DNA from 4 places in the Paenibacillus mucilaginosus 3016 genome. Region 1 is predicted to be linked to each of the others. Evidence: predicted binding sites of a transcription regulator. Region 1 holds the regulator's gene; each other region holds the start of a gene.
The links. Region 1 encodes Rex, which represses fermentation and respiration genes when NADH is low (regulators of the CRP and FNR family bind a similar motif). Its sites were predicted from a motif close to TTGTGAAATATTTCACAA; they were not measured.

Region 1 (7,634 bases):
CTTTCATTCCCGGCTGCAGTGTACCTACATCCTCAAGCCAGATAGAGCGCGCTCCGTCGACGGTTCCCAGCTTCAGCGCATCCCATGCCGGAACGGCTACCGGATCGCCTGATACGCCCTTATGAATCAAGGCGGCCAGCCTGATCTCTTCGAGCATGTCCAGGTTGTTGTTGCTTGCCGCCCCGTCCGTACCCAGCGACACCAGAACGCCGGCCTTCAGCAGCTCAGGCACACGCGCCACACCGCTGGCCAGCTTGAGATTGCTGTTCGGATTGTGGGATACGCGGACATCGTACTGCTTCAGGATGCCGATCTCCTCGTCGGTCAGATGTACGCCGTGGGCCACGAGCGTCGGACGGGAAAATACGCCGAGCTTCTCCAGGTGCGCGACAGGACGGCTACCGTACTGCTCCACGTTCTCCTGGACTTCGCGCGCGGTTTCGGACATGTGCGTGTGAATCGGCAGATTCAGTTCATGGGCAGCCGCTACGATCCGTTCAATATAATCCGGCGGGCAAGTGTAAGGCGCATGCGGTGACATCATCGCCGTGATCCGGCCGTCCGCTCCCCCATGCCAATCCTTCGCGAAGCGGACCGCCTCTTCCAGCTTCGCATCCTGTACCTCCCGGGGGCACAGACCGATGACGCCCCGTGTGAGGCACGCCCGCAGTCCGCTTTCCTCTACTGCTTTCGCCACCTCGTTCATGTGATCGTACATATCGACGAACATTGTGGTTCCGCCCTTAACCATCTCGAGGATCGAAAGCAGCGTCCCGCTGCGGACGTCAGCGGCCGTAAATTTGGCTTCCATCGGCCACATCTTCTCCTGAAGCCACAGCTGCAGAGCCATGTCATCCCCATACCCGCGCAGCAGCGACATCGCCGCATGCCCATGCGTGTTGACAAACCCGGGGAGGAAAAGCTTCCCTTTGCCGTCCACACGTTCGTCACATTCTCCAAGCTCGCCCGCAGGAGGCTCTCCTATGTATACAATCCGGCTTCCTTCCATGATCATCGTACCGGTAACCACCGGATTCTCTTCCTTCATCGTAATGAAAATACCGTTATCGATCCTCGTTTTTTTCACTTGTATACTCCTCTCGCAGCCTTACTGCTTTGACTTCAATGTACAACATCGGAAGAAGAGAAATCAAGCTGACTGAGGTCGGCCGGGCTTGCTCTGGGACCCCTTAACAATCATGAGAATGTGGCATCAAGGACAAACTAAGATTGCAAATCATTACATGAGTATGTTATTTTTAATTTTGTGTGAATTTGGGCTGTTTTCCTACATAAAACCCGAAAAATTTATTAATTTTTTGTAAATTTCACAATCTTTCACAATCTTGGGAGGCCAAAAACAATGCTTTTTACCAAAAAAAACGACACCGACTTTTTGCTGCTCTTGATCAAAGCGTCGGAAAATACACTGGATGCTGCGCAAAAGTTCCGCGATGCGGTCATGGGCACCGAACCGCCGGCGACGTTTTACCCGCAGCTGAAAGAACTTGAGCATAAAGGGGACCAAATCACACACCAGATCTACAAAGGGCTGAACAAGGTTTTCATCACGCCGATTGACCGTGAAGATATCATGGTGCTGGCTACGAAGCTTGACGATGTGCTCGACGGCATCGAAGCGACCATCGCCCGTTTTGACTATCTGAACATTACGGTTTCCGATAATTATATGAAGGAATTTTCCGCGGTCATCGTGGCCAGCTGTCAGCACATTCTCGACGCCTTCAAACTTCTCGCCAAAAAGAAGTACATGCAGCTCTCCGAGCATACGGTTCAGATTAATTCCCTGGAGAACGAGGCGGACCGTCTGATGCGCGAAGGAATCCGCGAAATCTTCATGAATCCGAAGGACCCGTACCATGACTTCAAACTCAAGGAGCTGTACGAGCGTCTGGAAGAAACAACGGATGCCTGCGAAGACGTAGCCGATATTCTCGACAGCGTAGTTCTGCGTTACTCCTAACGCAGCCGTTCGTACTCCAACCCATACCCTTTGATCCAGCGGCAGCATTAGGAGGAACCCATGTTAACAACTATTATCGTCATCGTAGCACTGGCGCTGCTCTTTGACTTTATCAACGGCTTTCACGATACGGCCAACGCTATTGCCACTTCCATTTCGACCCGTGCTCTTAGCCCGCGGGTTGCCGTCCTTGGTGCGGCCATACTCAACTTTGTCGGAGCCATCTTCTCCTCGGAAGTGGCAAAGACCGTCGGCGGCTCGGTCGCCAACCCGGCAACCATCGAGAACGGCATGCATATCGTTATCGCAGCCCTGATCTCGGCGATCATCTGGAACCTGCTCACCTGGTATTACGGTATCCCGTCATCCTCATCGCACACGTTGATCGGCTCTCTTGCAGGTGCGGTCATTGCGGGTGCAGGGATGGGCGCCCTCAACTGGGACGGTTTCCGCTCGATCGTCATTATTCTGGTGTTATCCCCGATGGTCGCTTTTGCTACCGGGTTTATCATCATGTGGATCATCCGCCAGCTCATCGTCATGAGCGGGAACAGCTCCCGGACCAAGCTGAACCGGACGTTCCGCAGCTTTCAGGTCATCTCGGCGGGTCTCCTCTCCTTCTCCCACGGCGGCAACGACGCCCAGAAGGCAATGGGTATTATCGTCTTCGGTCTCGTATCGATGGGATATCAGGATACACTCGATGTACCGCTCTGGGTTAAACTTTCAGCGGCAACGGCGATGGGTCTCGGAACCTCCATCGGCGGCTGGCGCATCATCAAGACGATGAGTAAGAAGCTCCTGAAGATCGAGCCGGTCAACGGCTTCGCTTCAGACCTGAACTCCTCCATCGTCATTCAGGTCTCTACTCACCTGGGGATGCCGCTGTCCACCACGCACGTCATCTCGTCTTCTATCATCGGAACAGGCTCGGTTATGCGGTTCCATGATGTCAAGTGGGCGACGGTGACCCGGATGATCATGACCTGGGTGATCACTATCCCGATCTCGATGATTCTGGCCTACTTGATTTACAAGATTATCTTCAGTCTGTAGCACTCGGAACAGACCAAAAAGCCCTGAGCTTCAGCTCCGGGCTTTTTGGTGTTCTAGGATCTTATCATCGCGAATTAGTCCAGATAATATGCGAGACTCTGCAGCTCCGTCGTGAAGTCGGCGTGATGCACCCGCACCTCGGATGGAACCTTGATAATGAGCGGTGCAAAATTCAATATCGCTTCCACCCCGGACTCGACGAACCGGTCCGCAACCTGCTGGGCTTCCGCAGCCGGCACCGTAATAATGCCGATGCGCACCTTGGCCTCTTGGATGACCTCGTTCAGCTCGGACATGGGCTTCACCTTCAAGTTATTGATCGACTCGCCGATCTTGTTCTCCTGCGCATCGAACACCGCGACGATCTTCATGTTATCCTTCAAGTAAGCGTTATAATTACAGAGCGCCCGGCCGAGGTTCCCCGCGCCCACCAGGGCGACGGGGATAACCTTGTCGAGCTTGAGAATCTGCCGGATCTTTTCAATCAGATAATCCACATCATAACCGATTCCTTTTTTGCCGAACTCTCCGAAGTAAGCGAGGTCCTTGCGGATCTGCGCCGGATTCAAGTCCAGCTTCACGCCGAGATCCTGTGAGGAAACGGTTTGCACATTCTTCTTGCTGAGTTCATTCAGGAACCTCAGGTAAATCGGCAGTCTCCGGACAACCGCTTCCGATATTTTTATCGTCTTCATGCTTCGTTCTCACCCATCCACTGCTTTATTCTTGGCACGAGCTGAGCCGAGTTCATATGCTCGATCCTCGGACCCGGGAGCGAGTACAGAAAATACTTGCCGTACTGCGTATCGATCACTCTCGTGTCGTAGATGATCACGATGCCTTTATCGGCTGCGGTCCGGACAAGCCGCCCGAAGCCCTGCTTGAACCGGATCACCGCTTGAGGAACGGACAGCTTCATGAAAGCGTTCATCCCCCGCTGTTTGAGCTTCTCCGTCTTCGCTTCGACCAGAGGGTGGTTCGGCGGCTGGAAAGGAAGCCGCACGATCGCCAGGCAGGTCAGCGCATCGCCCGGGATGTCCACACCTTCCCAAAAGGAGCTTGTTCCGAGGAGGACGCAAGCCTTGCTGTTCTGGAACAGCCGGGTCAGCTTGCTGCGGTTGCTGCTGTCGACTCCCTGCCCGAGAACCGTTATCCCGAACGAAGCCAGCACATCCTTAAGTCCAGCATGCGCCAGCTTCAGCATCCGGTTGGAGGTGAAGAGCACGAGCATCCGGCCTCGGGTCTGCAGCGCTACCTCCGCCAGCGATGGAATCAGCCGGTCGAGGAATTCCTTCTCCCCTGCCGCCCCCTTGAGCGTAGGAAAATCCCTTGGAATGACGACGAGGGCCTGCTCCCTGTAGTTGAACGGAGAAGGCAGCTGCACCGTACGCAGCTTCCCTTGCTCTTCGTCTTTCTTAAGGCCCAGCTGTTCGCAGGTATAATCGAACGACTTGCCGACGGACAAGGTCGCAGAGGTTAGAATGACACTGTCCTTCACACCGAAGAACTGTCCCTGAAGCATCGAACTGACGTCGATCGGTACGGAAGACAGCTGCAGCGACCGGTTCTTGTTGTAGTGGCCGGCCTCCATCCAGTACACATAGTTCTCATCCGGCATCGTCATGAAGAAATGGAGTGCATCCTTCTGCCGGTGCAGCTCCTTGACCGACCCGCTGAGATCGGTAAGAACTCCCTGCACATCGTAATCGTCCTGTACTTCCTTGATGTCCGAGATGAGACGCTCCACTTTCTTCAGCGTATCGTTAAACAGAAGCATGATATTTTCTTCCGTGACCATCAGCTTCTCCCAGCCGGAAGGCAATTTCTCTTTGCGCACCCGGTAGACGAGCGCATTGCCTTCGCTCTGCTGCGATGGATCGCTACGCGAGACAAGCAGCTGATACAGCATCTCGGACAGACTCTCCCACTCCTCCCGGAGTACCAGCAGCTTCTCTACCGCTTCGTCAACGACTAAACACCAGGTCCTGGCCTTCTCGTCTTCGTGACGCTGCAGCCGGAAGCGCAGGGAGGAGAGCTGACCGGCCCGGCTGTCCTTATACAGCCAGGCTATGGCATTCGAGAGGCCGTGATAATGCAGCTCGATGCCCAGATGCTTGCCGGCCACATCCTCAAAGTGATGAGCCTCATCAATGACCAGGTGCTTATAGGAAGGAAGCAGCCGGTTCTCCGCCTTCGTATCCGTGAACAATAGAGAGTGGTTCGTTATAATGACGTCGGCCGAATTCGCCTGGTGTCTCGCTCGGTGATAGAAGCAGCGCTTGAACCAGGGGCATGCACGGTTCAGACAGGATTCCGTATCGCTTTCGACGGAGTGCCAGAACTGCCGTCCCCGTCCCGCAAAGTGCAGTTCTTCTTCATCGCCATGCTTCGTTTCCCCCAGCCAGACCAGCATTTGTCCAGCCGTTATTCGGTCTTCTTTGCCGTGCTCGAAGTCCATCAGGTTCATCTTCTGCTCGAACTTGCGCAGGCACAGGTAATGGCTCCTACCCTTGAGAACGGAAGCCTCGAACCCGATCGGGAAGAGCTCATGGAGGAGAGGAACATCCCTTTCCCGAAGCTGTTCCTGCAGGTTGATCGTATGGGTGGACACCACCACCTTCTCGTCCTGCTTGATCCCGTAATACAGGGAAGGAATGAGATAGCCCAGCGACTTGCCCGTGCCTGTTCCCGCTTCAATGATGAGGTGGCGCTCTTCTTCGAACGCCTCCTCGACTTCATGGATCATCTGGACCTGGGCATCACGTTCTTCATAGGCGGCGAATTTCGTCTTGAGCGCAGCCCGGAGCCCGTCATAGAATTCCTCGAAGCTGTCCGGCAGCTGCCTCACCTCTTCCGGGGTGCGGACGGGCTCTTCGTCCCCCCACTCCTCCACGTTCAGGGCAAACTGTCTGAAATACCGGTCGGCATCGGGGTCGAGCGGCGAGTGCAGCTCCTTGTACTGCAGCATCTCCTGCACAAACCAGCCGAAATCGCTGGCCGAATCGGCAAAAACCATCTCCATGCGCTGGAGCGTCAGCAGAGGAAGCCCTTGAAACCGCTCAATGCAGCGGTTCCAAATCGCAGCTGTCACTTCTGCGTCGCTGTCGGCCTGGTGAGGCCGTTCATGTGCGATACCCAGCGCCTGACAGGCCATGGAGAGCTGGAGTGACCCGAGTCCCGGGAAGAGGACGCGCAGCGCGTCCATCGTATCCAGCACACGCCCGTCAAACGGGAAGTACCCCGTCTCATCGAGTGCACGCTGCAGAAACGCAAGGTCAAAAGCAATATTGTGTCCAACAAGGACCGACTCTTCCAGCAAGGGCACCATCTCCGCCATCACGGTATCCAGTGACGGCGCATCCTTCACCATGTCGTCGGTAATGCCGGTAAGTGTAGTAATAGCAGCAGGTATACTCATGCCCGGGTTGACGAGAGAAGTATACCTGTCCGTAATATCTTGGTCATTTATAATAAAGAGCCCGACTTGGATAATGCGATCCGAAGTCGTGCTCCCGGTCGTTTCAAAATCCAGAACCGCAAATTTCATACGTGCTGTGTCAATCCCTTCATCCCCACTCTCCCCTTAAGCATACCAATCTTGCAGTCAAAAGGGAATAGCAAACTTGGCCATGCGCTTACGACAGCGGTTCGCGGGATGGGGAAATATCAAACTGCAGGCCGCCGCCGCCTTCACTGCATACGCCAAGCTCAAGGAGCGGCTGGACACTGGCCGGATCGGTGCGGTACGCCATGTTGAAAAATTCACAGGCTTTATCCATATTGTGCTGCTGGGCCTGGATACAGCCCATGGCGTTGTACGAAATCGCCTTGATCTGCATATTCTCAGTCAGCTGGGATAAAAATTGAAAATGTGTATAGCTCTCGGTCATCTCTCCTTTGCGGAGATACGACATCGCCAGATAAATGCGCGCCAGTGTAAAATCAGGCTGCAGACGGACCAGCTCATCGAATTCTGCGATGGCCTCATCAAACATGTGCAGCTTGTAGAAGCCCTGGCCGCGGATGAACAGCTCCGTCCGTTTGCCGGCCAGCTCCGGATCCGAAGGATCGCTGCCGCTGAAGGATATCCCGGCGGCGCGCATCCCCCTGACCCATCGATTCCTCGAACTGCAGCCACTCTTCAATGCAAGCGTCGCTCATGGCCTTCAGCGCGCGGAGCTTTTCCTGCAGCTCTCTGCGTTTCACGCCGGTGGAGGACGGGTACTCCGCCATGACTTCGCTCAGCATCTCGTTCATGGAAGCAAAAAGATGTTTGAACACGGCTGATCCCACCTTACGCTTCGTCTAATGTAGTTACATTGTGCGTCTCCCCGTCGCGTTTCATGCGGACTACAAAACCGTGGAATGAATTTCTTCCTTGAGCACAGTGACGACGCTGTTGTTCTCGCCCATGATGGCAATCTGCGGCACATGCTTGCGGGCTTCCTCATCCGACAGCATAACGTAAGAAAGAATAATGACCGTATCGCCGGGATGGACGAGGCGGGCTGCCGCGCCGTTCAGACAGACGACCCCGGAGCCGCGGGGGCCCGGAATGATGTACGTTTCGAATCGAGCCCCGTTGTTATTGTTA
Region 2 (7,634 bases), 2.3 Mb from region 1:
CTGCTCTATGTCTGGTATGCCGGGCATCACAGCCTTGTCGACGAGACAATGATCGGGCTGCGGATCCCGGTTCTCTCGGATTTGTTCGGCGAGTACCGAGACCGGAACAGCTGGTATTTCCTGTACTATTTCGTGCTGGGTGCCGCGGCCGGCCTGTACCTCCCCCGCTGGAAGAAGTGGATTGTGCGCTGGCAATATGTCATCATCGCCGCCTATGCAGCCGTCAATCTGTACCTGCTGTACCGGATCGTCTCGCACTTCGAACTGCATCCGGAGCTCGTCATGCGATACAATGACACGTTCCTGGTCCAGCCTCACATGGCGGTGTTCCTGATCGTCTCCGTGCTGGCCATGCACGCCATGTCCATTCGCTTCGGGAATCTTGCGCCGGCGCGCTTGAAGCGGCTGATCAAGCAGGCCGGCTCCTACTCCTACACGGCCTATCTGGCTCATGCGCTGGTACTTCAAGCCGCCGTTTGGGCCGCGGACCTGACCGCTCCGGCAGCCTCCGTGATCGTGCGGTCGGTGCTGTCCTTCCTGCTCTGTGCCGCCGGCTCGGTCGGTGCGGCCATGCTGCTGCGCCGGGCTGCTCAGGCTTGGCAGAAGCGCCGGGCTTAGCACCGATGCCTGCACCACATTGTTATCGCAGCAGACAAAGCCCCGATCACCTTACTCCACCTAGTGGAAGCAGGGTTGTCGGGGCTTTTGCGCGATCTATTTGCCGACCAGCAGTCTTCGGACTGCCTCATCCATGATCTCTTCGGTAATTCCCGCCAAAAAAAGAAGCCCCCGCTCCCCTCTGCCAAGGCAGAAACGGGTGCCGAAAGGCTTCCCTACACTTACTTCTACAGCCCGATCGAAGCGATCACGCCCTTGAGCTTGTCGGCCGATGCCTGCAGACGCTGCCGCTCTTCCTCCGTGATCTGCAGGCCCAGCACCTCGCGCACTCCGGTGCGGTCGACCACACAAGGCACGCCGAGATACACGTCCGAGATGCCATGGTAGTCCTTCAGCAGCGTCGACACGTTCAGCACCGCCGCTTCGCTGCGGAGGATGGCCGTGCAGATCCGGTCAAGCGCCAGCGCGATCGCATAATACGTGGCACCCTTGGCTTCGATGATCTGATAGGCGGCGTCCCGCGTATTGGCGAAGATCTCCGCCTTCTTCTCCTCGTTGAGCGAGAGCTGGCCGCCCGCAATGTTCGAGAGGCTCCACAGCGGGAGCTCCGAATCCCCATGCTCGCCGACGATGTGGGCGTGCACGCTCCGCGGGTCCACCTGCAGCTCCTGGCCTATAAGGTAGCGGAAGCGGGCGCTGTCGAGCAGCGTGCCCGAGCCGATAACGCGGCGGGCCGGCCAGCCCGACTTCCTCCAGGTGAGGTAGCTCATGACGTCCACCGGGTTCGAGGCAACAAGCAGGATGCCGTCCTTGTTGTACTTCAGCACCTCGTCCGTGATGCTCTCCAGAATCGCCGCATTGCGCTTCAGCAGGTCGATCCGCGATTCGCCCGGCTTCTGGGCCGCCCCCGCCGTAATGATCACAATATCCGCATCGCGGCAGTCCTCGTACGTTCCCGCCCACACATCGGTATTGCCGAGGAACGGCATGCCGTGGTTCATGTCGAGCGCGTCACCCTTCGCCTTCTCCGCGTTGGCGTCGATCAGCACGAGCTCATCCATCCGCCCCCGAAGCAGCAGCGTGTAAGCAGTAGTCGAGCCCACCGCGCCCGTGCCGATGACAACGATTCTTGTTTTTTTCGAAAATGGTGTTCTGTTCATGTCCGATTGCCCCTTTATCCTCAAGTATCATGGTCATCCATCGTTCCGCAACCCAGCTTACTATCCGGCTTTCCCGGAGGAAGCCCCGCCGTTCAAATAGCTGTAAAGCACGCCCATCATCACGCCGCCGCCGATCATATTGCCGATCGTGACCGGGATGAGGTTATGGAAGACGCCCGCCCACGAGATCGTCCCCGGATGGTTCAGCACCAGCGCGATCGCGAAGGTGCACATGTTGGCGATGCTGTGCTCATAGCCCGAGATGAAGAAGCAGAACACGAAGAGCATCATCGCGAACATCTTGGCCCCGTCGCCCTGCAGCTTCATCGGGATGAAGAAGGCCATGCAGACGAGCCAGTTGCACAGGATCGCACGGAAGAACAGCTCGAGCCCGGGCGTATTCATCTTTTTGTCCACGACGCTTAATAGAAAGCCGTTCACGGAAGCATCGTGATACAGTCCGGTGGCCAGAATCAGCAGGGCAAAAGCCCCCGCCCCCAGCGCATTCCCCAGGTAGCTGAACCCCCAGATCCGCAGCGTCTCCTTCCACGGGATGCTTCCCCTCAGGGAAGCCAGCGAGAAGTAGAACGTATTGCCCGTGAAGAGATCGCCCCCTCCGTAGTAGATCAGAATAATGGCGGCCCCGAAGGTCAATGCGGCGAGCGGATATGCGAAAGGGGAGTGCTCCAGATAGAAGTAATTGCCGGTCTTGAACGCCACAATGACCCCGAAGCCGATGAACATGGCAGCCAGCATGGAGCGGAGGATGAACCGGACCGGGTTGTCCCGGAGAATCCCCCATTTTTTCAAGGCCAGCTCCTCAACCTTTGCCAGTGCTCCGTCTTCCATGTCCAGCTCCCCTTCCGCTTTTCTGTTGAAGAGAGTGTACCATGGCTTTCCAGTAAGGGGATGTGAAGCAGATCACATGCATATGGCCGAACTGTTTCTTTTTTGCATGGCCGCGTGCCGAGGAGCACGGCTAATCATTTCATTGGCTTTTTGGGGGCCGCGGCGGGCCGTGAACCCCGAGGAAGGACTGTGATCCAGTTCACATCCGGCACCCCGGGTTCGTCCATCCCCTGTTATAAAAGGGAATTACAGGAAGTTAAAAACGGAGGATTGCCTGCAATCGCCCGGCTTGCCTACGATGTAAGGGCAGGAAGCCTGCCGCCCCAGCCCCTCGGCAGACCTGCCTGCAAACAAGCAATGAGGAGGTGTTCACCGAAAAAGCAAGCCTGTAAAGCGTTCATGAAGCCGTGACGCCAAACCAATCCAAACCAACCCATTGGAGGAATGATGATGCGCAATCAAACCATGAAGAAAACCGGAATCGCTTCCCTGACCGCCGCCCTGCTCGCCGCTGCCGTACTGGTGGTTCCGGCCCAGGCCGCCCCTGACTTCAGCCAGGTCGGCTACTCCACCCTGAACGGGGGAACGACCGGCGGCGAAGGCGCGAACGCGGTCACCGTGACCGTCAGCACGGGCTCCGCCCTGCAGGCGGCCCTGAAGGCCAAGGACCCGAGTAAGCCGCTCAAGGTCTACGTCAACGGTACGATCACTCCGGCGAACTCCCCGGGCCTGTCCAAGATCGATATCAAAGACATCAATAACGTCTCGATCTACGGGGTGGGGACGGCCGGTGAGTTCAACGGCATCGGCCTCAAGATCTGGCGCGCCAACAACGTCATCGTACGCAACCTCAAGATTCACCACGTCAACATCGGTGACAAGGACGCCATCTCGATCGAAGGGCCGGCCAAGAACATCTGGGTCGACCATAACGAGCTCTACAACTCCCTGAATGTCAACAAGGACTACTACGACGGCCTCCTGGATGCGAAGGGAACCGGCGCGGAGTACATTACATTCTCTTGGAACTACCTGCACGACAGCTGGAAAACCTCGCTGGTCGGCTCCTCCGACAGCGACAACTATGACCGCAAAATCACGTACCACCACAACCGGTGGGAGAACGTCAACTCCCGTACGCCGAGCTACCGCTTCGGCACCGGGCATGTCTTCAACGACTACTACTACAACGTGCTGGAGAGCGGCATCAACTCCCGGATGGGCGCCAAGCTGCGCATCGAGCACAATCACTTCGAGAAAGTGAACAACCCCATCACCTCGCTCGACAGCGACGCGGTCGGCTACTGGCATGTTGTGGGCAACAAGTTCGTCAGTTCGACCGGCAGCCAGCCGACAACCTCGACCACGACGTTTACTCCGCCGTACAGCTACACGCCGGATGCCGTGGATAACGTCAAAGCGCTGGTCACGCAATATGCCGGCGTAGGCAAAGTGAATCCGTAACCTTCCGGGCAGAGGCAGGCGGGGCCAAACGGTCAGGGGCGCACGATGATTCTCCGTCACGTCCGCGCCCCGCCCCACTTGCATGAACGGCTCCGCCGTCCTTAAGGACGGCTGGGCGATTGCCGGACGAAAAAGCGGCCCTCCTATCGGGAGAGGCCGCTTTTGAACTGTTGTTCGGCGGGGACGGCAGAGGGCTGCCGAGTCTTCCCAAACGGTATGTTCCTTGGGCTTACGGCCCCACACCCCACTGCAGCGTAGCGGATTACGTATGCGGTCACTTGGTTCCGGTCCGCGGCTGATTCTGAATTTTTTTTGACACTTGCGTATAATCAGCGTATTGGAATTGGAATAAGGAGGTTTTAGGGATATAATCTAGTAGGAGTTTGGAATCTATGGTACAATTTCTACGATAAAATGACGAATAAGGGAGATAAGATCATGGAAAAAACACTGATTTTCGGTCATAAGAACCCGGATACCGACACAATCTGCTCCGCCATCGCGTATGCTGAGCTGAAGAAAGAGCTCGGCCAGAACGTGGAAGCCGTACGCCTCGGCAGCGTAAACGGTGAAACCCAGTACGCGCTGAACCACTTCGGCGTAGACGCGCCGCGTCAGGTAGACAGCGTTGCAGGCGAAACGAAGAGCGTCATCCTCGTCGACCACAACGAGCGCCAGCAAAGCGTAAGCGACATCGACCAGGTGCGCGTGCTCGAAGTTATCGACCACCACCGGATCGCCAACTTCGAGACGAGCTACCCGCTCTACTACCGCGCTGAGCCTGTAGGCTGCACGGCTACCATCCTCCTCAAGATCTACAAGGAGAAAGGCGTATCGATCCGCAAGGAAGTGGCAGGCCTGATGCTGTCGGCCATCATCTCCGACTCCCTCCTCTTCAAATCGCCGACTTGCACGGAAGAAGACGTTGCGGCAGCACGCGAGCTGGCCGAAATCGCAGGCGTGAACGCCGAGAGCTACGGCCTCGAGATGCTCAAAGCCGGCGCGGACCTCAGCGACAAGACGATCGCCCAGCTGATCTCCCTCGACTCCAAGGAATTCACGATGGGCTCCTCCAAGGTCGAGATCGCTCAAGTCAACGCGGTTGACGTGAACGACGTTCTCTCCCGTCAGGACGAGCTGGAAGCCGCTCTGAACGCGGTCATCTCCGAGAAGGGCCTGGACCTGTTCGTCTTCGTGGTAACGGACATCCTCAACAACGATTCCGTTGCTCTGGCACTCGGAAGCAAGACGAACGCAGTCGAGAAAGCTTACAACGTAACGCTCGAGAACAACAAAGCGCTCCTCAAAGGCGTGGTATCCCGCAAATCGCAGGTTGTGCCTGTCCTGACGGAAGCCTTCAACAGCCTGTAAGAGCCTGAACCCCTGGGCCTGGTGAATAGTTACATAAAAACGGACCTCCGCTTCAGCGCGGAGATCCGTTTTTTTCGTTGCAGGGTACGGCAGCTGCCCTATGAATTCCCGGCCACCGCTCCTGCATACAACTGCGGCTCACGTCTATCGTAACGCCAGGTTGAAGCACGGCCGCATCGATTGCCGGCAAGGCCAGGCCGTTCGCTGGGCCGGCGGAAACCGGCGCACAGGCCGCCGGCCAGCCCTCTCTCACCCCCGCCGCTCCCGCTCCCCTTACGGATAGAACGTGCTCTGCGGCGTCGTGCTCGGGCACCAGCGCGAATTCATCAGGAACCGGATCAGCGTGTCCTTCGCCTGCTCCGTTCCGATGTAGTGCAGCGCTTCGGCGGCATGACCCCGCACATAGCGGTTCTCGTCCTCCAGCGCGGCCGCAAGCTGCGGCACCGCCGCTTCGGCCGGGGCGCCGAGACGCGCCAGCGACAGGCCGGCGGTGAAGCGCACCTGCACGTCGGCGTCCTCGAGGCAGCGGGTCAGACCGGCGACCGCCTCCGCCGCCGGCGTGCCGATGAGGCCGAGCGCTTCGGCGACAGCACGGCGCACTTCGGCGGGCGCGCCCGCCTCGAGCAGCCGGTTCAGCGCCGGCACGCTGCCCGCGGCGAGGTACCGCAGCTCGCCGAGCGCGAACACGGCATACTCGGCCGTGAGCGGCTGCGGGCTGCCGAGCGCGGCGGTCAAGCCGCCCACGGCTTCGGCGCCGGCGGCCGACAGGCCGTACGTCGCCAGCCGCGACGCGTGCCCGCTGCCCCGCTCGAGCGCCGCGAGCAGCGCCTGCACGCCCGGTGCGCCCATGCCGGCCAGCGTGTACGCCGCGTTCAGCGCCTCGGGCTCGGACGCCTCTTCCAGCCGTGCCGCCAGCTCCGCCGCGCGGCCGGCATCCGCCGGCTGCGTGCCGGCCAGTGAGCCGACCCGGCCGCAGAGCCAGTTCCAGGTCTCCTCCCACAGGAGGTCATGCTCGTGGATCTCCGTGCTGAAGGCGGCGGGCCGTTTCCAGCCGGCTTCCCGGTGGTCCCAGCTGGGCGCCGACGGCGCCTGCGTCCGCATGAACTCGAATTTGAGCATATAGCGTTCCTGCCCGAGGATATTCGCTGTCGACCGGTGCCAGATGTCGTAGTGAATCAGCGCGAAGGTCCCCGCTCCCCCGCTGGCGAGCGCTTCTCCCGTCACTTCATCCGCTTCGAAGACCCGTGACTCATAGTTCTGGGTCCCCGGCATAATCCCTGTCGGTCCGAGCTCCACCGGCGTGTCCTGCGGGAAGTACATGATCATCGCCCACCACGGGTGGTGGTTGCGCATCCGCTTGTAGCCCCAGTAGCTGTCCTTGTGCCAGCCTCCGGCCTTCGGCGATGCGTTGAAATGCCCGTGCCGGTGGGTATGCATCAGGTAGCCGGGGCCGAGCACGCTCGTCAGCGCACCGGTGACGACCGGGTGGTCGAAGATCATCTGCACCTCGCGGATCCGCGGCAGCAGGTTGTTCCCCGGGTTGCCCTCGTTCTCGTAGACATGCGTCAGCTGCTGCAGCAAACTGCGGTGAAAGTCTTCAGGGAAATCCGTCTTCAGGATGAGGAACCCTTCCGTAATAAAGGTTCTCATCTGCTCATCGGTAAGTAAAACAGGCTGCCGTTCGTTGTTCATCTCGATCCCTCCCGGATGGCGGAGCTCCTGGCTCCTTGACTCTGGTTCCATTATAGAAGGACGGCCGCGGCCGGAACATAGACAAAGCTAAGCCATATTTGCACAATCCTAAGCTTCCCAGGGACAAATCCAGCGCCTCGGCATACAAAAAGAACCGCCGGACCCTTCTCCGGCAGCTCTCGCTTGGACTGCGTATTGCATTCGCACTTTATGGCCATTCCGCTCTTATGGAATGTACTGCTGAATCATCCGTACCACCTGACCGTTCTTGACCACGAGATGATATGGATACTCCTGCAGGTAAGGCTCGGCCTTCAGAATCTCGGTGAACCGCTGAAGGGAGACCTCCTCGTTCCACTGGATGCCGGCACCGCCCGGCTCGCCGGTCCGGTTGTAGATCTGCATCAGCACCTGCACATCCGGATGGACGGGGAGCGTACGCAGCTTCGGATTTTCATTGACGATATAATAACCGTTCGG
Region 3 (7,634 bases), 1.6 Mb from region 1:
GGCTTCCCGGAAGCCCATCTTCGTCCCGCGCAGCGACCGGTCGTCGCGGATCAGCGGCTTCAGCAGCCTGTCGTCATGATTCGTCTGCTGGTAGGCCGTCACCCCTTTGGGGCACATCTTGCCGAGGGTCACCGGCCAGTCGTAGCGCGGCTCCACCCCGATGATCCGGTTCGTGGAGGTATCCACCCGCAGCTTCATTCCGCACTGCATCCCGCAGTAGGAGCAGTGGGTGTCAACGAGCTTTTCGCCCGGATGGGTTCGGTTCTCGATGACTTTGAAGAATTTATCCTTTGGCATTCTGGTTGGCCTCCTTCACGCGGATCTCATGGGTGGGCACGCCCGAGAAACGGGACATGCGGTATTTGCGCCGGCAGGGCAGGCACAGCTCGGCGAGCTGGTAACCCTCCGGGGTGGTGAACTCCATGCCATTGCTCTTCAGGACGTTCATCACGTCCTGCGCCTGTTCGGCGGATACGTAATTCGCTGCGCATACGCGGCAGGCCTTGGGCGCCTGCTGCCCGTAATGCTCGCGGTAATTGCGGGCGAGCACGCTCATCGGGCGGAACGGGATATGTGCAAGCTTCCCGAAGGGAAGATAGATCAGAGTGACAATGACGGACCACTGGTGAATCATCGACATCACCGGGTGGCCCCAGCCGTGCAGGAAAACGTTGCTGAAGGTAAGCAGCAGGCCGGTCACGGAGATGAAGAGCAGCAGGTACAGCGGCAGGAAGTCGTAGACGAAGCTCTGCTCCGCCCGGGCCTGCATGTTCTTCAGGCGCCGGTACAGCGCCATGCAAACGCCTGCGATCACCATCATCGCCGTGAAATTCAGCGCGTTGTAGAACAGGAACGCCAGGATGCCGTCGGCCTTGACCTTCATGAGGTCGATCCCGAACCCGACCACCGTGTAGTAGCCGTTGTTCTCCATCGTGAAGTACATCCATCCGAACACCAGCGGGAAGGTGACGAAGGCGGACAGGATGCATCCCCAGCCGAGCAAAATATGCTGCGCCCACCGGTACCAGCCGCGGTTCCAGATGAATTTGTAGACCACCAGATGATCAGCGGCCGTCTGGGGCGTCGACCTGCGGAACAGCAGCCGCAGCCCCTTCGTCAGAATAAGCCGGGTAGGCGGCCGGTCCGCCCATGCCATGAAGCGGTAGAAGAACCCGCCGATGAAAACCACCGTGCCAACCATGTATCCGTATAAGGCCAGATCGATATGGGTAAACAGCCTTGAACCCAGGTACATCAGGATGATCAGACCGCAGACGGTGATGAAAACATTGCGTGCCCACCTCGAAGCGAATGCTCTGTTCATGCTTCATTTCTCCTCGCCAGTTCAGTTTCGATAGATCCAGTTAACCATATTGAAAGGGCCCCCATCAGTGATGTAGATCACCTGAGATATGGCGGAACATGCCAAAGACGCCCGGGGGGCTTCCGGGCGTGGGGCTTGCAGGTATGGGATGCGGCAGGTTGGTGTCAGCCTGCCGGTGCAGGGGCGCTGCCGATTAGGCAGGTGCGCTGCCGGTTAGGCTGGGGCGCTGCCGCTGAGGCAGGTGCGCTGCCGATTAGGCAGGGGTGCTGCCGGTTAGGCTGGGGCGCTGCCGGTTAGGCTGGGGCGCTGCCGGTTAGGCTGGGGCGCTGCCGGTTAGGCTGGGGCGCTGCCGGTTAGGCTGGGGCGCTGCCGCTGAGGCAGGGGCGCTGCCGCTGAGGCAGGGGAGCTGCGGCGGGCAGGATCGGTAGGCGCGACGCGGCGGGAGCGGCACGGTGGTGGTATGATCCACGGTAAAGAACGGACACCGTGGGAACACAGCCTAGCGGCGGCTCAATCTCGCGACGGCGGTGACTCAACCACGACAGCGGTTCGGGCACGTGGCGGCTCAGCCGCGCGACGGGCCGCACGGCAGCGGATCGGCAACCGTGCACGGTGACTGGCTCAGCCATGGCAAGAGCCACAGTGGAAGAGCTGACACGGCAGCCACTCGGACCCGCGGCCGTCCCGCATCGCAGTGCATCGCACACGTTGGCGGATTGGCAACGACAGCGGGCCAGCAACGGTGCACGGTGACTGGCTCAGCCATGGCAAGAGCCACCGTGGCCGAGCGGCACGGCAGCCACTCGGACCCGCGGCGGTCCGCATCGCAGTGGATCGCACACATTGGCGGATTGGCAACGACAGCGGGCCAGCAACGGTGCACGGTGACTGGCTCAGCCATGGCGGGAGCCACCGTGGCCGAGCTGACACGGCAGCCACTCGGACCGCGGCGGTCCCCATCGCAGTGGATCGCACACGTTGGCGGATTGGCAACGACAGCGGGCCAGCAACGGTACCACGGCGACTGGCTCAGCCTACGGCGGAACGCACACGGCGGTGAGCGGCAGCGGTGGCGGCCGCCCAGACCCGCGGCGGCTCATCAGCGGTGCCACGTCGATGAGCTCGGCCACGGCGGAGTGGCCGAGCGGCACGGCCTGCGGGCTCAGCCCCGACCGGCTGCCGTGGCGCCCGCGATAACGGAACTCAGATGTCTTATTCGAGTATTTCCCATCATTTCCCGAGGAATAGAGGAACTCAGATGCCTTATTTGTCTCCAAACCGCCATCCCATGCCCTCGAACACAGCAATAGCGAATCTGAGTTCCGCTATCTCCACATTCGCCTGTTAAAAGAGGCAAATAGCGAATCGTAGTTCCGCTATCACCTATCTGCCCAGGGCAGGTTAACATTAGCGAATCGTAGTTCCGCTATTTCAATGGCGCCATTACGAGCAGCACATCAAGAACACACTGTTCCTCTCCACCTGCCACTCCTCCCCTGCCCAGCATCATGCGGGCTCCGTACTGCCGCCTCCATTATCCCTGCTCACCGGCAAGCTGCAGGCTCTCCTGCATCAGCGGAAGCAGCAGATCCTCCTCGGCCTCGAGGTGCTCGCGGACCAGCCGGACCGCCTGCATCAGGTCCTCCAGCACGCGGGTCAGCGCAGCTCCCCTTCGTCCGGCCTTCAGGTCCCCCACCTCCCGGAAAAAGGAGTCGAAAAACTCATCGGCCAGCTCGTGCTCTTTCTCCAGCATCCAAAGGGAGGTGACGATGATATGCCCCTCCGGTGTGGGGAACAGCTCCATCAGCCAGGGGAACAGGTCCTTCGTTTCCCACAGGGAGTGAAGGTCCAGCTCGGCGCGCAGGGCCGCAGCACTCCGGTGCAGATCGTCCAGCACCCACTCGGGAAAGGAGCGCCGGCCTCCCCTGTCCATCCCTGCCGCCCGAACCTTCGCTTCCAGCGTATACACCATGTCGCCCAGGCTCCGGTGCTCTTCCGTCAAACGTCTCCATGCGGGTCCCAAGTATGCTGTCATGTTAAATCCCTCCTAATTGGTATACGGACTTAGCCGCCCAGTTTATATCAATGACCGGTACGCCGAGGAGCGGCGGTCCTTTATGAGCTTTTGATCGAGCGGCGGACCTTGTAGATGAGAAAAGCGCTCAGGTACCAGCACACAAGGCCGAGCCCGAGACTGAGCCACCAAAGCCCCGTCGTTTTCATAAAATACAGCACGGCAACGACGCAGACGGCGCATCCCGCCATCCCGTACACGGAGCCCCGGGCAATCTCGGACGCCCGTGCCGACCCCTGCGCCCAGCCCACCATGAGCACCGCGACGATCATTACCGCAGGGAAGGTGGCGAAGATCCCCCCGAGCGCCTTCCACGGCAGCAGGACCGAAGCCGCGTAACTCAAGACCACCGCACTCCCGCCGAGCAAAAAACGAAGCAGCAGATCCTTCCAATTCGTATGCATGGTCATCAGGCCAACCTTTCTTTTAGATACTGAAGAGCAGATACGACACGCCGAGCGAGACGGCGAACCAGCCGCCGATCGACAGCGACAGTCCCCTCTTCCATCCCCGTTTGGCGCACAGGTATCCAACGGCGGCAGCGCACAGAATGTTGATGCCCATCCCGATCAGCGCCCCCTGGGACAGGGAGATCGAGCGGGCTACGAGCTCATTGCCCGTGTGATCCAGACGGATCGCCACCAGGGCAGCCAGGTACACGGCGGGAAAAGCCGCGAAAATCCCTCCGACGCTGCCTCCAAGCTTCTTGGAGAGCACGGAGGCCAGAACGACGGCGCCACCCCCGAACAAAAAACGGAGCAGCAGAGCAGCAAGCGACAGGCGAACCATGGGTTTCTCCTCCTGATTTCTCTTTGTCTTTGTGATTATTTTCACGTAGTAAGGTTGGAAGGATTCCTTGAAGTCGAAGTGCAATAGAAGATGCAGCAGAAGGTGTAAAAAGAACGTGCAATGGAATGCGCTGCACAATTGCATCGGAACCACCAACTTATGGTTCCATTTTACAGGCTGGAAGCCATCGGAAGCTGTGCGGCAGATCACTTGCGGCAAAAAATCCGCTGCGCCTGTCTGCCTTTATCCAGCCGTTCTTCTGTTGCGACTGAACACCTGCCGGCAAAATTCGGTTGCGCCCGTCTGCCTTTATCCAGCCGTTCTTCTGCTGCGGCTGATCACCTGCCGGCAAAAAATCCGCTGCGCCTGTCTGCCTTTACCCAGCCGTTCTTCTGCCACGGCTGATCACTTGCCGGCAAAAATTCGGCTGCGTCTGTCTGCCTTTATCCAGCCGTTCTTCTGCTGCGGCAGATCACCTGCCGGCAAAAAATCCGCTGCGCCTGTCTGCCTTTATCCAGCCGTTCTTCTGCTGCGGCTTCACTTGCTGGCAAAAAATCCGCTACGCCCGTCTGCCTTTATTCCAGCCGTTCCCCTGCCCCGGCGGATCACCAGCCGGCAAAAATCGCCCCCGCCTGTCTCCCTTTACCCAGCCGTTCTTCTGCTGCGGCAGATCACCTGCCGGCAAAAAATCCGCTACGCCCGTCTGCCTTTATCCAGCCGTTCCTCTGCCGCGGCGGATCACCTGCCGGCAACAAGTCCGCTGCGCCTGTCTGCCTTTATCCAGCCGTTCCTCTGTCGCGGCTGATCACCTGCCGGCAAAATTCGGCCCCGCCTGTCTGCCTTTATTCAGCCGTTCTTCTGCCGCGGCAGAGATCCGGCAAGAAAGGCCGGCCGGAGCCATTTTCTTCAGATGTGGCAGCAGGTAACAGGGAGACGCGGCACAAGGCGTAAGAGCTGGGACTCAATCAGGCTGCAGACAGGTCAGCAAAGGCGTGGCACGCTTTCCCCCCGGCTCACCCCTTCCTCCTCCGATCATCCTTCGCACGTGCCGACTGACCCAGCGGCCGGTAAGCGGCTGCACATCTGCACACTGCCAGCGAGCCCTATACTTACTCCCGTCCTTTTACGCACAGCAAAAAAGAAGGCCGTACCGCCTGGGGTACGCGCCTCCTCAACTCCTCTCATGCCTGCGCTACAGCGAAACCGCCTGGCCGCTCTCCCGGGCTCTCTGCGCCCGGCCTTCTTCCAGCAGCCGGTATGCCCGCTGCACCTCCCGGTCGTCCGGGGTCGGCACCCCTTCGAGCGGATAGTCGCGGCCGAGCTGCTGCCACTTGTACACGCCCATCCGGTGATAAGGGAGGATCTCCACCTTCTCGACGCGGCTGAGCCCGCCGATGAAGCGTCCGAGTGCGGTCAGATCCGCATAGTCGTCCGTGATGCCGGGCACGAGCACGTGCCGGATCCAGACCGGCTGCTCCCGCTCCGACAGCCAGGCGGCGAAGCGGAGAATCCGCTCGTTGCTCTGCGACGTCAGCGCCCGGTGCTTCGCGTCATCCATCTGCTTGAGGTCGAGCAGGACAAGGTCGGTGACGCTCATCAGCTCTTCCACATGGTCCGGCTGGCAGTAGCCGGACGAATCGAGCGTGGTATGCAGCCCCCAGCGGCGCTTGCATTCCTTGAACAGCTCCGCAACGAAGGGAGCCTGCAGGGTCGGCTCGCCTCCGGTCACGGTAATGCCTCCGCCCGAGCGGCGGTAATACTCGAGATACGGTTCGATCTCGGCCAGCACTTCGTCAACCGTGACGCTGCGGCCGCGGTTCGGGTCCCACGTGTCCGGGTTGTGGCAGAAGCCGCACTGCAGTGCGCATCCCTGCATGAAGAGCACGAAGCGGATGCCCGGACCGTCAACCGTTCCGAAGGTGTCGATGGAGTGAATTCTACCTTTCATGCGGGATGCGCTCCTTTTTTCCTCAAATGAGTGGCTTGAATATTCCGGCCTGTTCCACTGAAGGCTCCGGGCTTACACCCTGCCGTGGAACGTCCGGTTGATGACATCGAGCTGCTGCTCGCGCGTCAGCTTGATGAAGTTGACCGCATAGCCCGAGACGCGGATCGTCAGCTGCGGGTAATTCTCCGGATGCTCCATGGCATCGAGCAGCTGCTCCCGGTCGAAGACGTTGACGTTCAGGTGATGACCGCGCGTGGCGGCATAGCCGTCCAGCAGGGACACCATGTTGCTCACCCGCGCCTCCTCTTCCTTGCCCAGCCCCTTAGGGATGATGGAGAAAGTATTCGAGATGCCGTCCAGGCAGCTGTCATACGGAATCTTGGCTACGGACGCCAGGGAAGCCAGAGCTCCTTTGCGGTCGCGGCCGTGCATCGGGTTCGCCCCCGGTGCGAACGGTTCGCCGGCCTTGCGGCCGTCCGGCGTCGTGCCGGTCTTCTTGCCGTACACCACATTCGAGGTGATCGTCAGCACGGACATCGTCGGCAGCGCATTCCGGTATGTCCGGTGCTTGCGCAGCTTGTTCATGAACGTCTCCGCCAGCTCGACGGCAATGGCGTCCACGCGCTCGTCGTTGTTGCCGTACTGCGGGTACTCGCCTTCGATCTCGAAATCGACGGCTGTGCCCCATTCGTTGCGGATCGGCTTGACCTTGGCATGCTTGATGGCGCTCAGGCTGTCGGCCACAACGGAGAGTCCGGCGATGCCGCAGGCCATCGTCCGCAGAATTTCGCGGTCATGCAGGGCCATCTCCAGGCGCTCGTAGCTGTATTTGTCATGCATGTAGTGGATTACATTCAGCGTGTTCATGTAGAGCTCAGCCAGCCAATCCATGGTCGCATCGAAGCGTGCGCGCACTTCTTCATAGCCCAGCACCTCGGAAGTGACCGGCGCGGCAGCCGGAGCCACCTGAATGCCAAGCTTCTCGTCCACGCCGCCGTTGATCGCGTAGAGCAGCGCCTTCGCCAGGTTCGCCCGGGCTCCGAAGAACTGCATCTGCTTGCCGATCCGCATGGCGGATACGCAGCAGGCGATGCCGTAATCGTCGCCGAAATGCGGACGCATCAGGTCGTCGTTCTCATACTGGATGGAGCTCGTCTCGATCGACACCTTCGCGCAGTAGGACTTGAAGCCTTGAGGCAGCTCGGTGGACCAGAGCACCGTCAGGTTCGGCTCCGGAGCCGGGCCGAGATTGTACAGGGTGTGCAGAATCCGGAAGGAGCTGCGCGTCACCTTGGTCTGCCCATTTTCGCCCATGCCGCCCACGGATTCGGTCACCCATGTAGGGTCGCCGCTGAACAGCTCGTTATAATCCGGCGTACGAAGGAATTTGACCAGACGCAGCTTCATGACAAAATGGTCCATGAGCTCCTGCGCCGCCTCTTCCGTCAGCTCGCCGCTGCGCAGGTCCCGTTCGATGTAGATGTCCAGGAAAGAGGACA
Region 4 (7,634 bases), 3.9 Mb from region 1:
CCGTTCGTAGGCATTTTGAAACCCGAAGTGTACTCCCACTAGCGCGGGCTTGGACAATTTGAGAACCCGAGACTTGCTGTGGTACAATATACAAAGCCGTTTGTTGAGAGGAGGTAGGGGATGAATCGCATCATTCGCAATACTGGTTTTTATCTGCTTATTTTCTTGGTCACCGTCGGAATCGTACACTTCATCAGCACGCAGAATGAACAGAAAGACACGATCAGCTATGGTAAGCTCCGGCAGGCCTTGATAGAAAAGAACGTAGACCAGATTATCGTGAAGTATGACGCTCAAACGTATTTGGTTCGGGGGAAATATAAAACTCCGCCTTCTGCGGACAAGTTGAATTTCGAGTCGCGGGCGCCGTATGAAGAAGAAATATTCCGTTTGATCGAGAACAGCGAGATCAACCCGGAGAACGTTTTCATCGAGAAAATGGAAGGGGACAATGTTTGGATCAGCTTCCTTACCTCCATTATCCCGTTCGTGATCATCTTCATCCTGTTCTTCTTCCTGTTGAATCAGGCTCAAGGTGGCGGCGGCAAGGTGATGAACTTTGGCAAGAGCCGTGCCCGTCTGTATAACGAAGAGAAGAAGCGGGTTACCTTTGAAGACGTTGCAGGGGCGGATGAAGAGAAACAGGAACTGGTTGAGGTTGTCGAATTCCTGAAAGACCCGCGCAAATTCGCTGCGGTCGGCGCCCGGATCCCCAAAGGCGTACTGCTCAACGGTCCTCCGGGAACGGGTAAGACGCTCCTGGCCAGAGCCGTTGCAGGTGAAGCAGGCGTGCCGTTCTTCTCGATCTCCGGTTCGGATTTCGTCGAGATGTTCGTCGGCGTCGGTGCCTCCCGTGTCCGCGATTTGTTTGAGAATGCGAAGAAGAATGCCCCTTGTATTATATTCATAGATGAGATTGATGCGGTCGGCCGTCAACGCGGCGCCGGTCTCGGCGGCGGGCATGATGAGCGTGAACAGACGCTCAACCAATTGCTCGTCGAGATGGACGGCTTCGGTGCGAACGAAGGCATCATTATCGTGGCGGCGACGAACCGCCCGGATATTCTTGACCCTGCGCTCCTGGCGTCCGGGACGCTTTGACCGTCAGATTACGGTCGACCGTCCGGATGTGAAGGGCCGCGAAGCGGTACTGAAGGTTCACGCGCGCAACAAGCCGCTGAACAAGGACGTTAAGCTCGACCAGCTGGCAAGATATACGACCGGTTTCACGGGAGCGGATCTCGAGAACCTGCTCAACGAAGCAGCGCTGATCGCCGCCCGCCGCAATCGCAAGGATATCTCCATGGAAGAGATCGACGAAGCGTTCGACCGCGTCATTGTCGGGACGCAGAAGAAATCCCGCATTATCTCCGAGAGAGAGAAGCGGATGGTGGCCTTCCACGAGGCGGGCCATACGATTGTAGGTGTGCACGTTGAGAATGCCGAGATGGTGCACAAGGTCACGATCATTCCGCGCGGCCGCGCCGGCGGCTACGTCATGATGCTTCCGAAGGAAGGCGAAGACCGGATGATGCAGACGAAATCGGAGCTGCTCGACAAGGTCACCGGTCTCTTGGCCGGACGCGTATCCGAGGAGCTGTTCATCGGCGAGATCGGTACCGGGGCCTACAGTGACTTCCAGCGGGCGACGGGCATTATCCGCCGGATGATCACGGAATTCGGGATGAGCGACAAGCTCGGACCGATGCAGTTCGGTACGACGCAGGGACAGGTATTCCTTGGACGGGACATCGGGCATGAGCAGAACTACAGTGATGCCATCGCTTACGAGATCGACCAAGAGATGCAGTCCATGATCCGTGCCTGCTACGACCGCGCCAAAGAAATTCTCTCCAAGTACAGTGATCAGGTGAAGCTGATCGCCGAGACGCTCATCGAGAAGGAGACGCTTGAGAAGGAGCAGATCCAGGAGCTGATCGATACCGGGAAGCTGGGCCCTGTGGGCAGCGAACCGGGCGTGAAGGCGGATGACCTCAAAGTGAACATTCAGGGACAGCCGGAGAACACCGGCAAGTCCGAGCTGGATCAGCTGTACGATAAGGACGAGAAGAAAGAAGAATAGCAGCACAGAAGACCGGAGCCCTGGGGGGCGGCCGGTCTTCTTTTTGTAATGAAGAGCCGGACGGAGACAACCGCGGAAGTTATTGCTTCGGATGCGGCTGAGGCTCAGAGGAGAGCCTAACGGGTAGCTGGAGAAGCACTGGGGAAGCGCAACTTTCCAGGAACTTGGGCAATAGGGACAATCGCTTCTTAAAGGGCAGGGAAACCCTGGTTTTTGTGGGTATTTGAGCATTGACAGGTGGGGATGGGTTGTGTAAATTAGGTGTAAATCTTTATACACCTTGTGAATCATTTCACGCGCTTGAAGAAAAGGAAGGTGCGTCATGGAAGCATTAGCGTTGGAGCGCAAAGCAGAACAGCAGCGGGAGCTCAAAGAGCGGATTGCCCAGCTGAAGAAAGAACGGAACGCCATCATACTCGCACACTATTATCAGCGGGACGAGATTCAGGAAGTCGCGGATTTTCGGGGGGATTCCTTCCTGCTGGCACAGAAAGCCGCTTCGACCGATGCCGAGGTTATCGTTTTCTGCGGAGTTCATTTCATGGGGGAAAGCGCAAAGATTCTTGCGCCGAACAAGACCGTACTCATTCCGGATGAGAGAGCCGGGTGCCCGATGGCCGACATGGTCAACGTCGACGGCCTCCGGGCACTAAAGAGACAGCATCCGAATGCGAAGGTCGTTGCTTATATCAACACGTCCGCCGAGGTCAAGTCGGAGACGGATATTTGCTGTACTTCGGCCAACGCCATCAAGGTGATCAATTCCGTGGATTCCGACGAGATTATCTGGGTACCGGACAAGAATCTCGGAGATTACGTATCGAAGTTTACCGACAAGAAGATGATCATCTGGGAAGGGTACTGCAATACCCACGATATGCTGACGGTGAAGGATGTCGAGGAGATGAAGCGGCTGCATCCGAACGCCCAGTTCGTCGTTCATCCGGAATGCCGTCCAGAGGTTGTTAAGATGGGAGACTTTGTAGGAAGTACAACCGCCATCATCAAGTACTGTAAGGAATCCGACTGCCAGGAATTTATCGTAGGGACGGAAGACGGAACCGGGTATCAGCTGCGGCTGGACAGCCCTGACAAGACGTTCCACTTTGCTACGAAGTTCCTTGTCTGCCCGAACATGAAAGTCAATAATCTCAAAAAAGTAGTGAAGTGCCTGGAAACCAATCAGCCGCAGATCTATGTGCCGCCGCATGTTGCTGATCAGGCCAGAGCATCCTTGGAGCGCATGCTGCAGGTCAAGTAGCATGCGCTGCTTTTCTTGAATTTGTTTATCTCAAAACAGGAACTCGAATAGACAGGTGGGAGCCGTGCTCATGATACCTCGTTATTTGGTGAATTTCGACGTGCGGGACCTTCCGCATGTACATACGGATGTCATTGTGATCGGCGCCGGCATCGCCGGTCTTTTTACCGCGCTGAAGGCGGCGGAGACCAAGCGGGTGCTCATGGTCACGAAGAAATCGCTGCTCGACAGCAATACGCGCTATGCCCAAGGGGGGATAGCGGCGGTCATCTCCGATGAGGATTCGCCTGCCTATCACCGCCAGGACACGCTGATCGCGGGGGCGGGTCTGTGCTCTTCGGCGGCTGTTGACGTATTGGTGCATGAAGGACCGAGCGGGGTCAAGGACCTGATCCGCATGGGCACCGAATTCGATATGGAGGACGGCCGCTATGCGTTAACCCAGGAGGGAGCGCACAGTCAGCGGCGTATTCTTCATGCACAGGGGGATGCGACCGGCGCGGAGATTGTTCGGGCACTCTCGGAGAAAGCCAAAGGGGACCCGAACATTGAAGTCTGGGATGATCATTTTGTCATTGATCTGATCACCGAAGGCAATGAATGCTTCGGTGCTCTGGTGCAGAAGCCGGACGGCCAGCGCGTCTTTGTCCGAGCGAACGCTACAGTGCTGTGCACAGGTGGTGCGGGACAGCTGTACCGTTACACAACGAATCCGGACATCGCCACGGGGGACGGGATTGCCATTGCTTACCGTGCCGGAGCCAATATTCGTGACGTCGAATTCGTGCAGTTTCATCCGACGGCCTTATGTTACCCGGGGGCGCCGCGCTTCCTGATCTCGGAAGCCGTCCGCGGCGAGGGTGCGGTGCTCCGCAATATCAATGGAGAGCGCTTCATGGAACGCTACCATCCGCAGCTGGAGCTGGCACCGCGGGATATCGTGGCCCGGGCCATTGTCAGCGAGATGGAAGCAACCAAATCGACGTTTGTGTATATCGACTTTACGCATGAATCGGAAGAAACGGTGAAGAACCGCTTCCCTACCATTTACGAAGTTTGCCTGAGCCATGGTCTCGACTTGTCCTCGGACTGGATTCCGGTGGCTCCTGCCGCTCATTATATGATGGGCGGGGTGGAGACGGATCTCTATGGGGAGACGAACGTGAAGCGCCTCTTTGCCTGCGGAGAAGTATCTTCCACAGGGGTTCATGGCGCGAACCGGCTGGCGAGCAATTCGCTTTCGGAGGCCATCGTATTCGGGCGCCGGATCGTAGAGCGGATTCTGGACATGCCCCGCAGCGAAGTGCTTCCGGACGTAAGGGAGACGGAGCGTGCAACGGGCAGCCCAATCCAGCCTGTCGTCGAGAAGAGATTGAAGCTGCAGAAGCTGATGGTCCGCTATGCGGGTCTCAAGCGCAGTGCCAAAGGGCTGCAGAAGGGGTATGACGAGCTGAAACGCCATGTATCTCTCTTCGACAGCTGCCTCTCCAAGCGACAGGAGTTCGAGTTCGCCAATCTGCTCATCTGCTCTCTGCTTACGACTCAGGCGGCTCTGATTAGAGAGGAAAGCCGCGGGGGACACTACCGGGAAGATTTCCCGGAACGAGACGATCTCGTCTGGCGCAAGCACACGGTGTTCAACCGGGTGAACGGTATAACGGAAGGACGGAATGACGATGTATGAGCTGACGGGTTCCCAGCTGGAGCAGAGCCTCCGGCTGTGGCTGGAGGAAGACATCGGGATGGGCGACGTCACGACGATGACCACCATCTCCGCCGATTCAACGGCTAAAGGGATTATTCATGTGAAGGATGCCGGCATTGTGGCGGGCCTTCCGGTAGCCCAGGCGGTTTTCGCTATGGTTGACCCTTCGCTGCGCTTTGAAGCCAAAGCGGCCGAAGGCCAGCAGGTCGAATACGGTACGGTTCTGGCCGAGGTAACCGGCAGTACGCGCAGTATCCTGCTGGGGGAGCGTCTGGCGCTGAATCTGCTGCAGCGGATGTCGGGCATTGCGACGCGTACCCGCCAGTATGTGGACAGGCTGGAGGGGCTGCCTACCAGACTGGTGGATACCCGCAAGACGACACCGGGGCACCGGATGCTGGAGAAGTATGCGGTCCGGGTGGGCGGCGGATATAATCACCGCTTCGGCTTGTATGATGCCGTAATGATCAAGGACAATCATATCAAGGGGGCGGGTGGCATTGCGAAGGCGATCCAGGCTGCGCGTGCCCAAATCCCGCACACCATGAAGATTGAAGTGGAAGTCGAGAATTTTGAGCAGCTTGAAGAGGCACTCGGGGCCCGTCCGGATATCGTCATGCTGGATAACATGAGCACGGAGCAGATGAAGCAGGCTGTTCAGCGAATGAAACAGGAGGCGCCGCATATCATGATAGAAGCCTCGGGAAGCGTGACGCTCGATACGTTGCGCGGCATTGCCGAGACAGGTGTGGACGTGATCTCCGTAGGCCGGCTCACTTATTCCGTACAGGCGCTGGACATCTCTCTGGATCTCAATGAGCAGAAGGAGGCGCGTCCATGATACTTGTGGTCGATGTGGGGAATACGAATATCGTACTGGGCATCTACGAAGGAAAGCAGCTTCGCCATGACTGGCGGATTTCCACGAACCGCTCGGCGACAGCCGATGAGTACGGCATCATTTTGTACAATCTGTTCCAGCATGCGGGGATTTCGCTGCAGCAGATCGAAGGGGTCATCATCTCTTCGGTCGTGCCGCCGCTGATGTTTGTGCTGGAACAATTATGTTTAAAATACGTAAAGAAAACGCCGCTCGTCGTGGGACCCGGGATCAAGACCGGGCTCAACATCCGGTATGAGAACCCGCGCGAGGTCGGCGCAGACCGGATCGTTAATGCCGTGGCGGCCATCGAGCTGTATGGCACTCCCTGTATCGTGGTGGACTTCGGAACGGCCACGACCTTCGATTATATCGACGAGCAGGGGCAGTACGTGGGCGGAGCCGTTGCCCCGGGCATCGGCATCTCGACGGAGGCGCTCTACCAGCGGGCGGCGAAGCTGCCGCGCATTGAGCTTGTCAAGCCGAAGAGCGTTGTCGGCAGGAATACCGTGGCTTCCATGCAGGCTGGCATCATTTACGGCTTTGCCGGCCAGGTGGACGGGATTGTCGACCGCATCAAGCAGGAATTCAGCGTGGAGCCGAGCGTGATTGCAACGGGGGGACTGGCGGAGCTGATTTCGGGGGAATCCCGGACAATCCAGACCGTGAACCCGCTCCTTACGCTTCAGGGACTGCAGATTATTTACGAACGCAACAAGAATTAATCGAGGCGCACAGGCGGCGTCAAGACTGAACGATAAAGGAGTCCTTCCTATGCAGGATTATTTGATTAGAGCGACCGCGTATGACGGCAAGGTGCGTGCTTTTGCGGTACATACGCGCGGCATTGTGGAAGAGCTGCGCCAGCGCCATCAGATGACTCCCACGGCCACGGCCGCGCTTGGACGCACCGTGTCGGCAGCCCTGATGATGGGGGCGATGCTCAAGGGCGAAGAGAAGCTGACGGTTCAGATTAAAGGCGGCGGGCCGATCGGGCAGATCGTCGTGGATGCCAACGCTCACGGCGAAGTGCGCGGTTACGTCGACAACCCGGAAGTGGACCTGCCCCTCAACGAGATCGGCAAGCTGGATGTCAGAGGGGCCGTGGGAACGGACGGATTCCTCTATGTTATCAAGGACCTCGGTCTCAAGGAGCCTTACCGCGGCAGCGTACCGATCGTCTCCGGGGAGCTCGGCGAAGACTTTACCTACTATTTCGCCAAGAGTGAGCAGACGAATTCGGCGGTTGCCCTCGGCGTGCTGATCGACGTCGATTATACCGTCAAGACGGCGGGCGGCTTCATCATCCAGCTCCTTCCTGGATTGTCGGACGAGGAAATCACCCAGATTGAGAAGGAGCTGAACGCGCTGCCTCCGATCACCAAAGCATTGGACCGGGGGGATACGCTCGAGCAGATCCTGACCACGCTGCTCCCGGGCGCTTCCATTCTGGAGCGCAGGGACGACATCCGCTTCCAGTGCAAGTGTTCCCGGGAGCGGGTCGAACAGACTTTGATTTCCCTTGGCCGCAGCGAACTGCAGACGATTCTGGACGAAGACGGGCAGGCGGAGGTCTCCTGCCATTTCTGCAACGAGAAGTATGCTTTTACCGGAGAAGACCTTAAGGGATTAATCGCAGCGCTGTAAACCGGGAAGCGGACGAACAAGCAGGACGGCGGAAACGGGCCGTCCGAACATAGATGCG

Region 2: the regulator Rex is predicted to act here: its motif matches at 2,688-2,705, upstream of PM3016_RS05590 (formate/nitrite transporter family protein).
Region 3: the regulator Rex is predicted to act here: its motif matches at 4,217-4,234, upstream of PM3016_RS08765 (DUF3147 family protein).
Region 4: the regulator Rex is predicted to act here: its motif matches at 2,364-2,381, upstream of nadA (quinolinate synthase NadA).

What each region holds. Positions count from the first base shown of each region.
Region 1 covers NC_016935.1:3,494,961-3,502,594, reverse strand. The annotation lists gene PM3016_RS15260 (amidohydrolase) at 1-1,087, opposite strand, end outside; gene PM3016_RS15255 (DUF47 domain-containing protein) at 1,364-1,984, shown strand; gene PM3016_RS15250 (inorganic phosphate transporter) at 2,045-3,040, shown strand; gene PM3016_RS15245 (redox-sensing transcriptional repressor Rex) at 3,115-3,735, opposite strand; gene dinG (ATP-dependent DNA helicase DinG) at 3,732-6,587, opposite strand; gene PM3016_RS15235 (tetratricopeptide repeat protein) at 6,676-7,143, opposite strand; gene panD (aspartate 1-decarboxylase) at 7,391-7,634, opposite strand, start outside.
Region 2 covers NC_016935.1:1,221,731-1,229,364, reverse strand. The annotation lists gene PM3016_RS05600 (acyltransferase) at 1-618, shown strand, start outside; gene PM3016_RS05595 (L-lactate dehydrogenase) at 846-1,778, opposite strand; gene PM3016_RS05590 (formate/nitrite transporter family protein) at 1,839-2,627, opposite strand; gene PM3016_RS05585 (pectate lyase family protein) at 3,078-4,091, shown strand; gene PM3016_RS38010 (hypothetical protein) at 4,211-4,390, shown strand; gene PM3016_RS05580 (manganese-dependent inorganic pyrophosphatase) at 4,530-5,462, shown strand; gene PM3016_RS05575 (HEAT repeat domain-containing protein) at 5,736-7,154, opposite strand; gene PM3016_RS05570 (hypothetical protein) at 7,380-7,634, opposite strand, start outside.
Region 3 covers NC_016935.1:1,944,117-1,951,750, reverse strand. The annotation lists gene PM3016_RS08785 (molybdopterin oxidoreductase family protein) at 1-297, opposite strand, end outside; gene PM3016_RS08780 (hypothetical protein) at 284-1,324, opposite strand; gene PM3016_RS08775 (hemerythrin domain-containing protein) at 2,859-3,359, opposite strand; gene PM3016_RS08770 (DUF3147 family protein) at 3,440-3,808, opposite strand; gene PM3016_RS08765 (DUF3147 family protein) at 3,825-4,187, opposite strand; gene PM3016_RS38085 (hypothetical protein) at 4,303-4,992, shown strand; gene pflA (pyruvate formate-lyase-activating protein) at 5,380-6,135, opposite strand; gene pflB (formate C-acetyltransferase) at 6,208-7,634, opposite strand, start outside.
Region 4 covers NC_016935.1:8,339,386-8,347,019, reverse strand. The annotation lists gene hpt (hypoxanthine phosphoribosyltransferase) at 1-42, shown strand, start outside; partial or broken gene ftsH (ATP-dependent zinc metalloprotease FtsH) at 121-2,083, shown strand; gene nadA (quinolinate synthase NadA) at 2,406-3,344, shown strand; gene nadB (L-aspartate oxidase) at 3,415-5,028, shown strand; gene nadC (carboxylating nicotinate-nucleotide diphosphorylase) at 5,021-5,890, shown strand; gene PM3016_RS34880 (type III pantothenate kinase) at 5,887-6,654, shown strand; gene hslO (Hsp33 family molecular chaperone HslO) at 6,704-7,576, shown strand.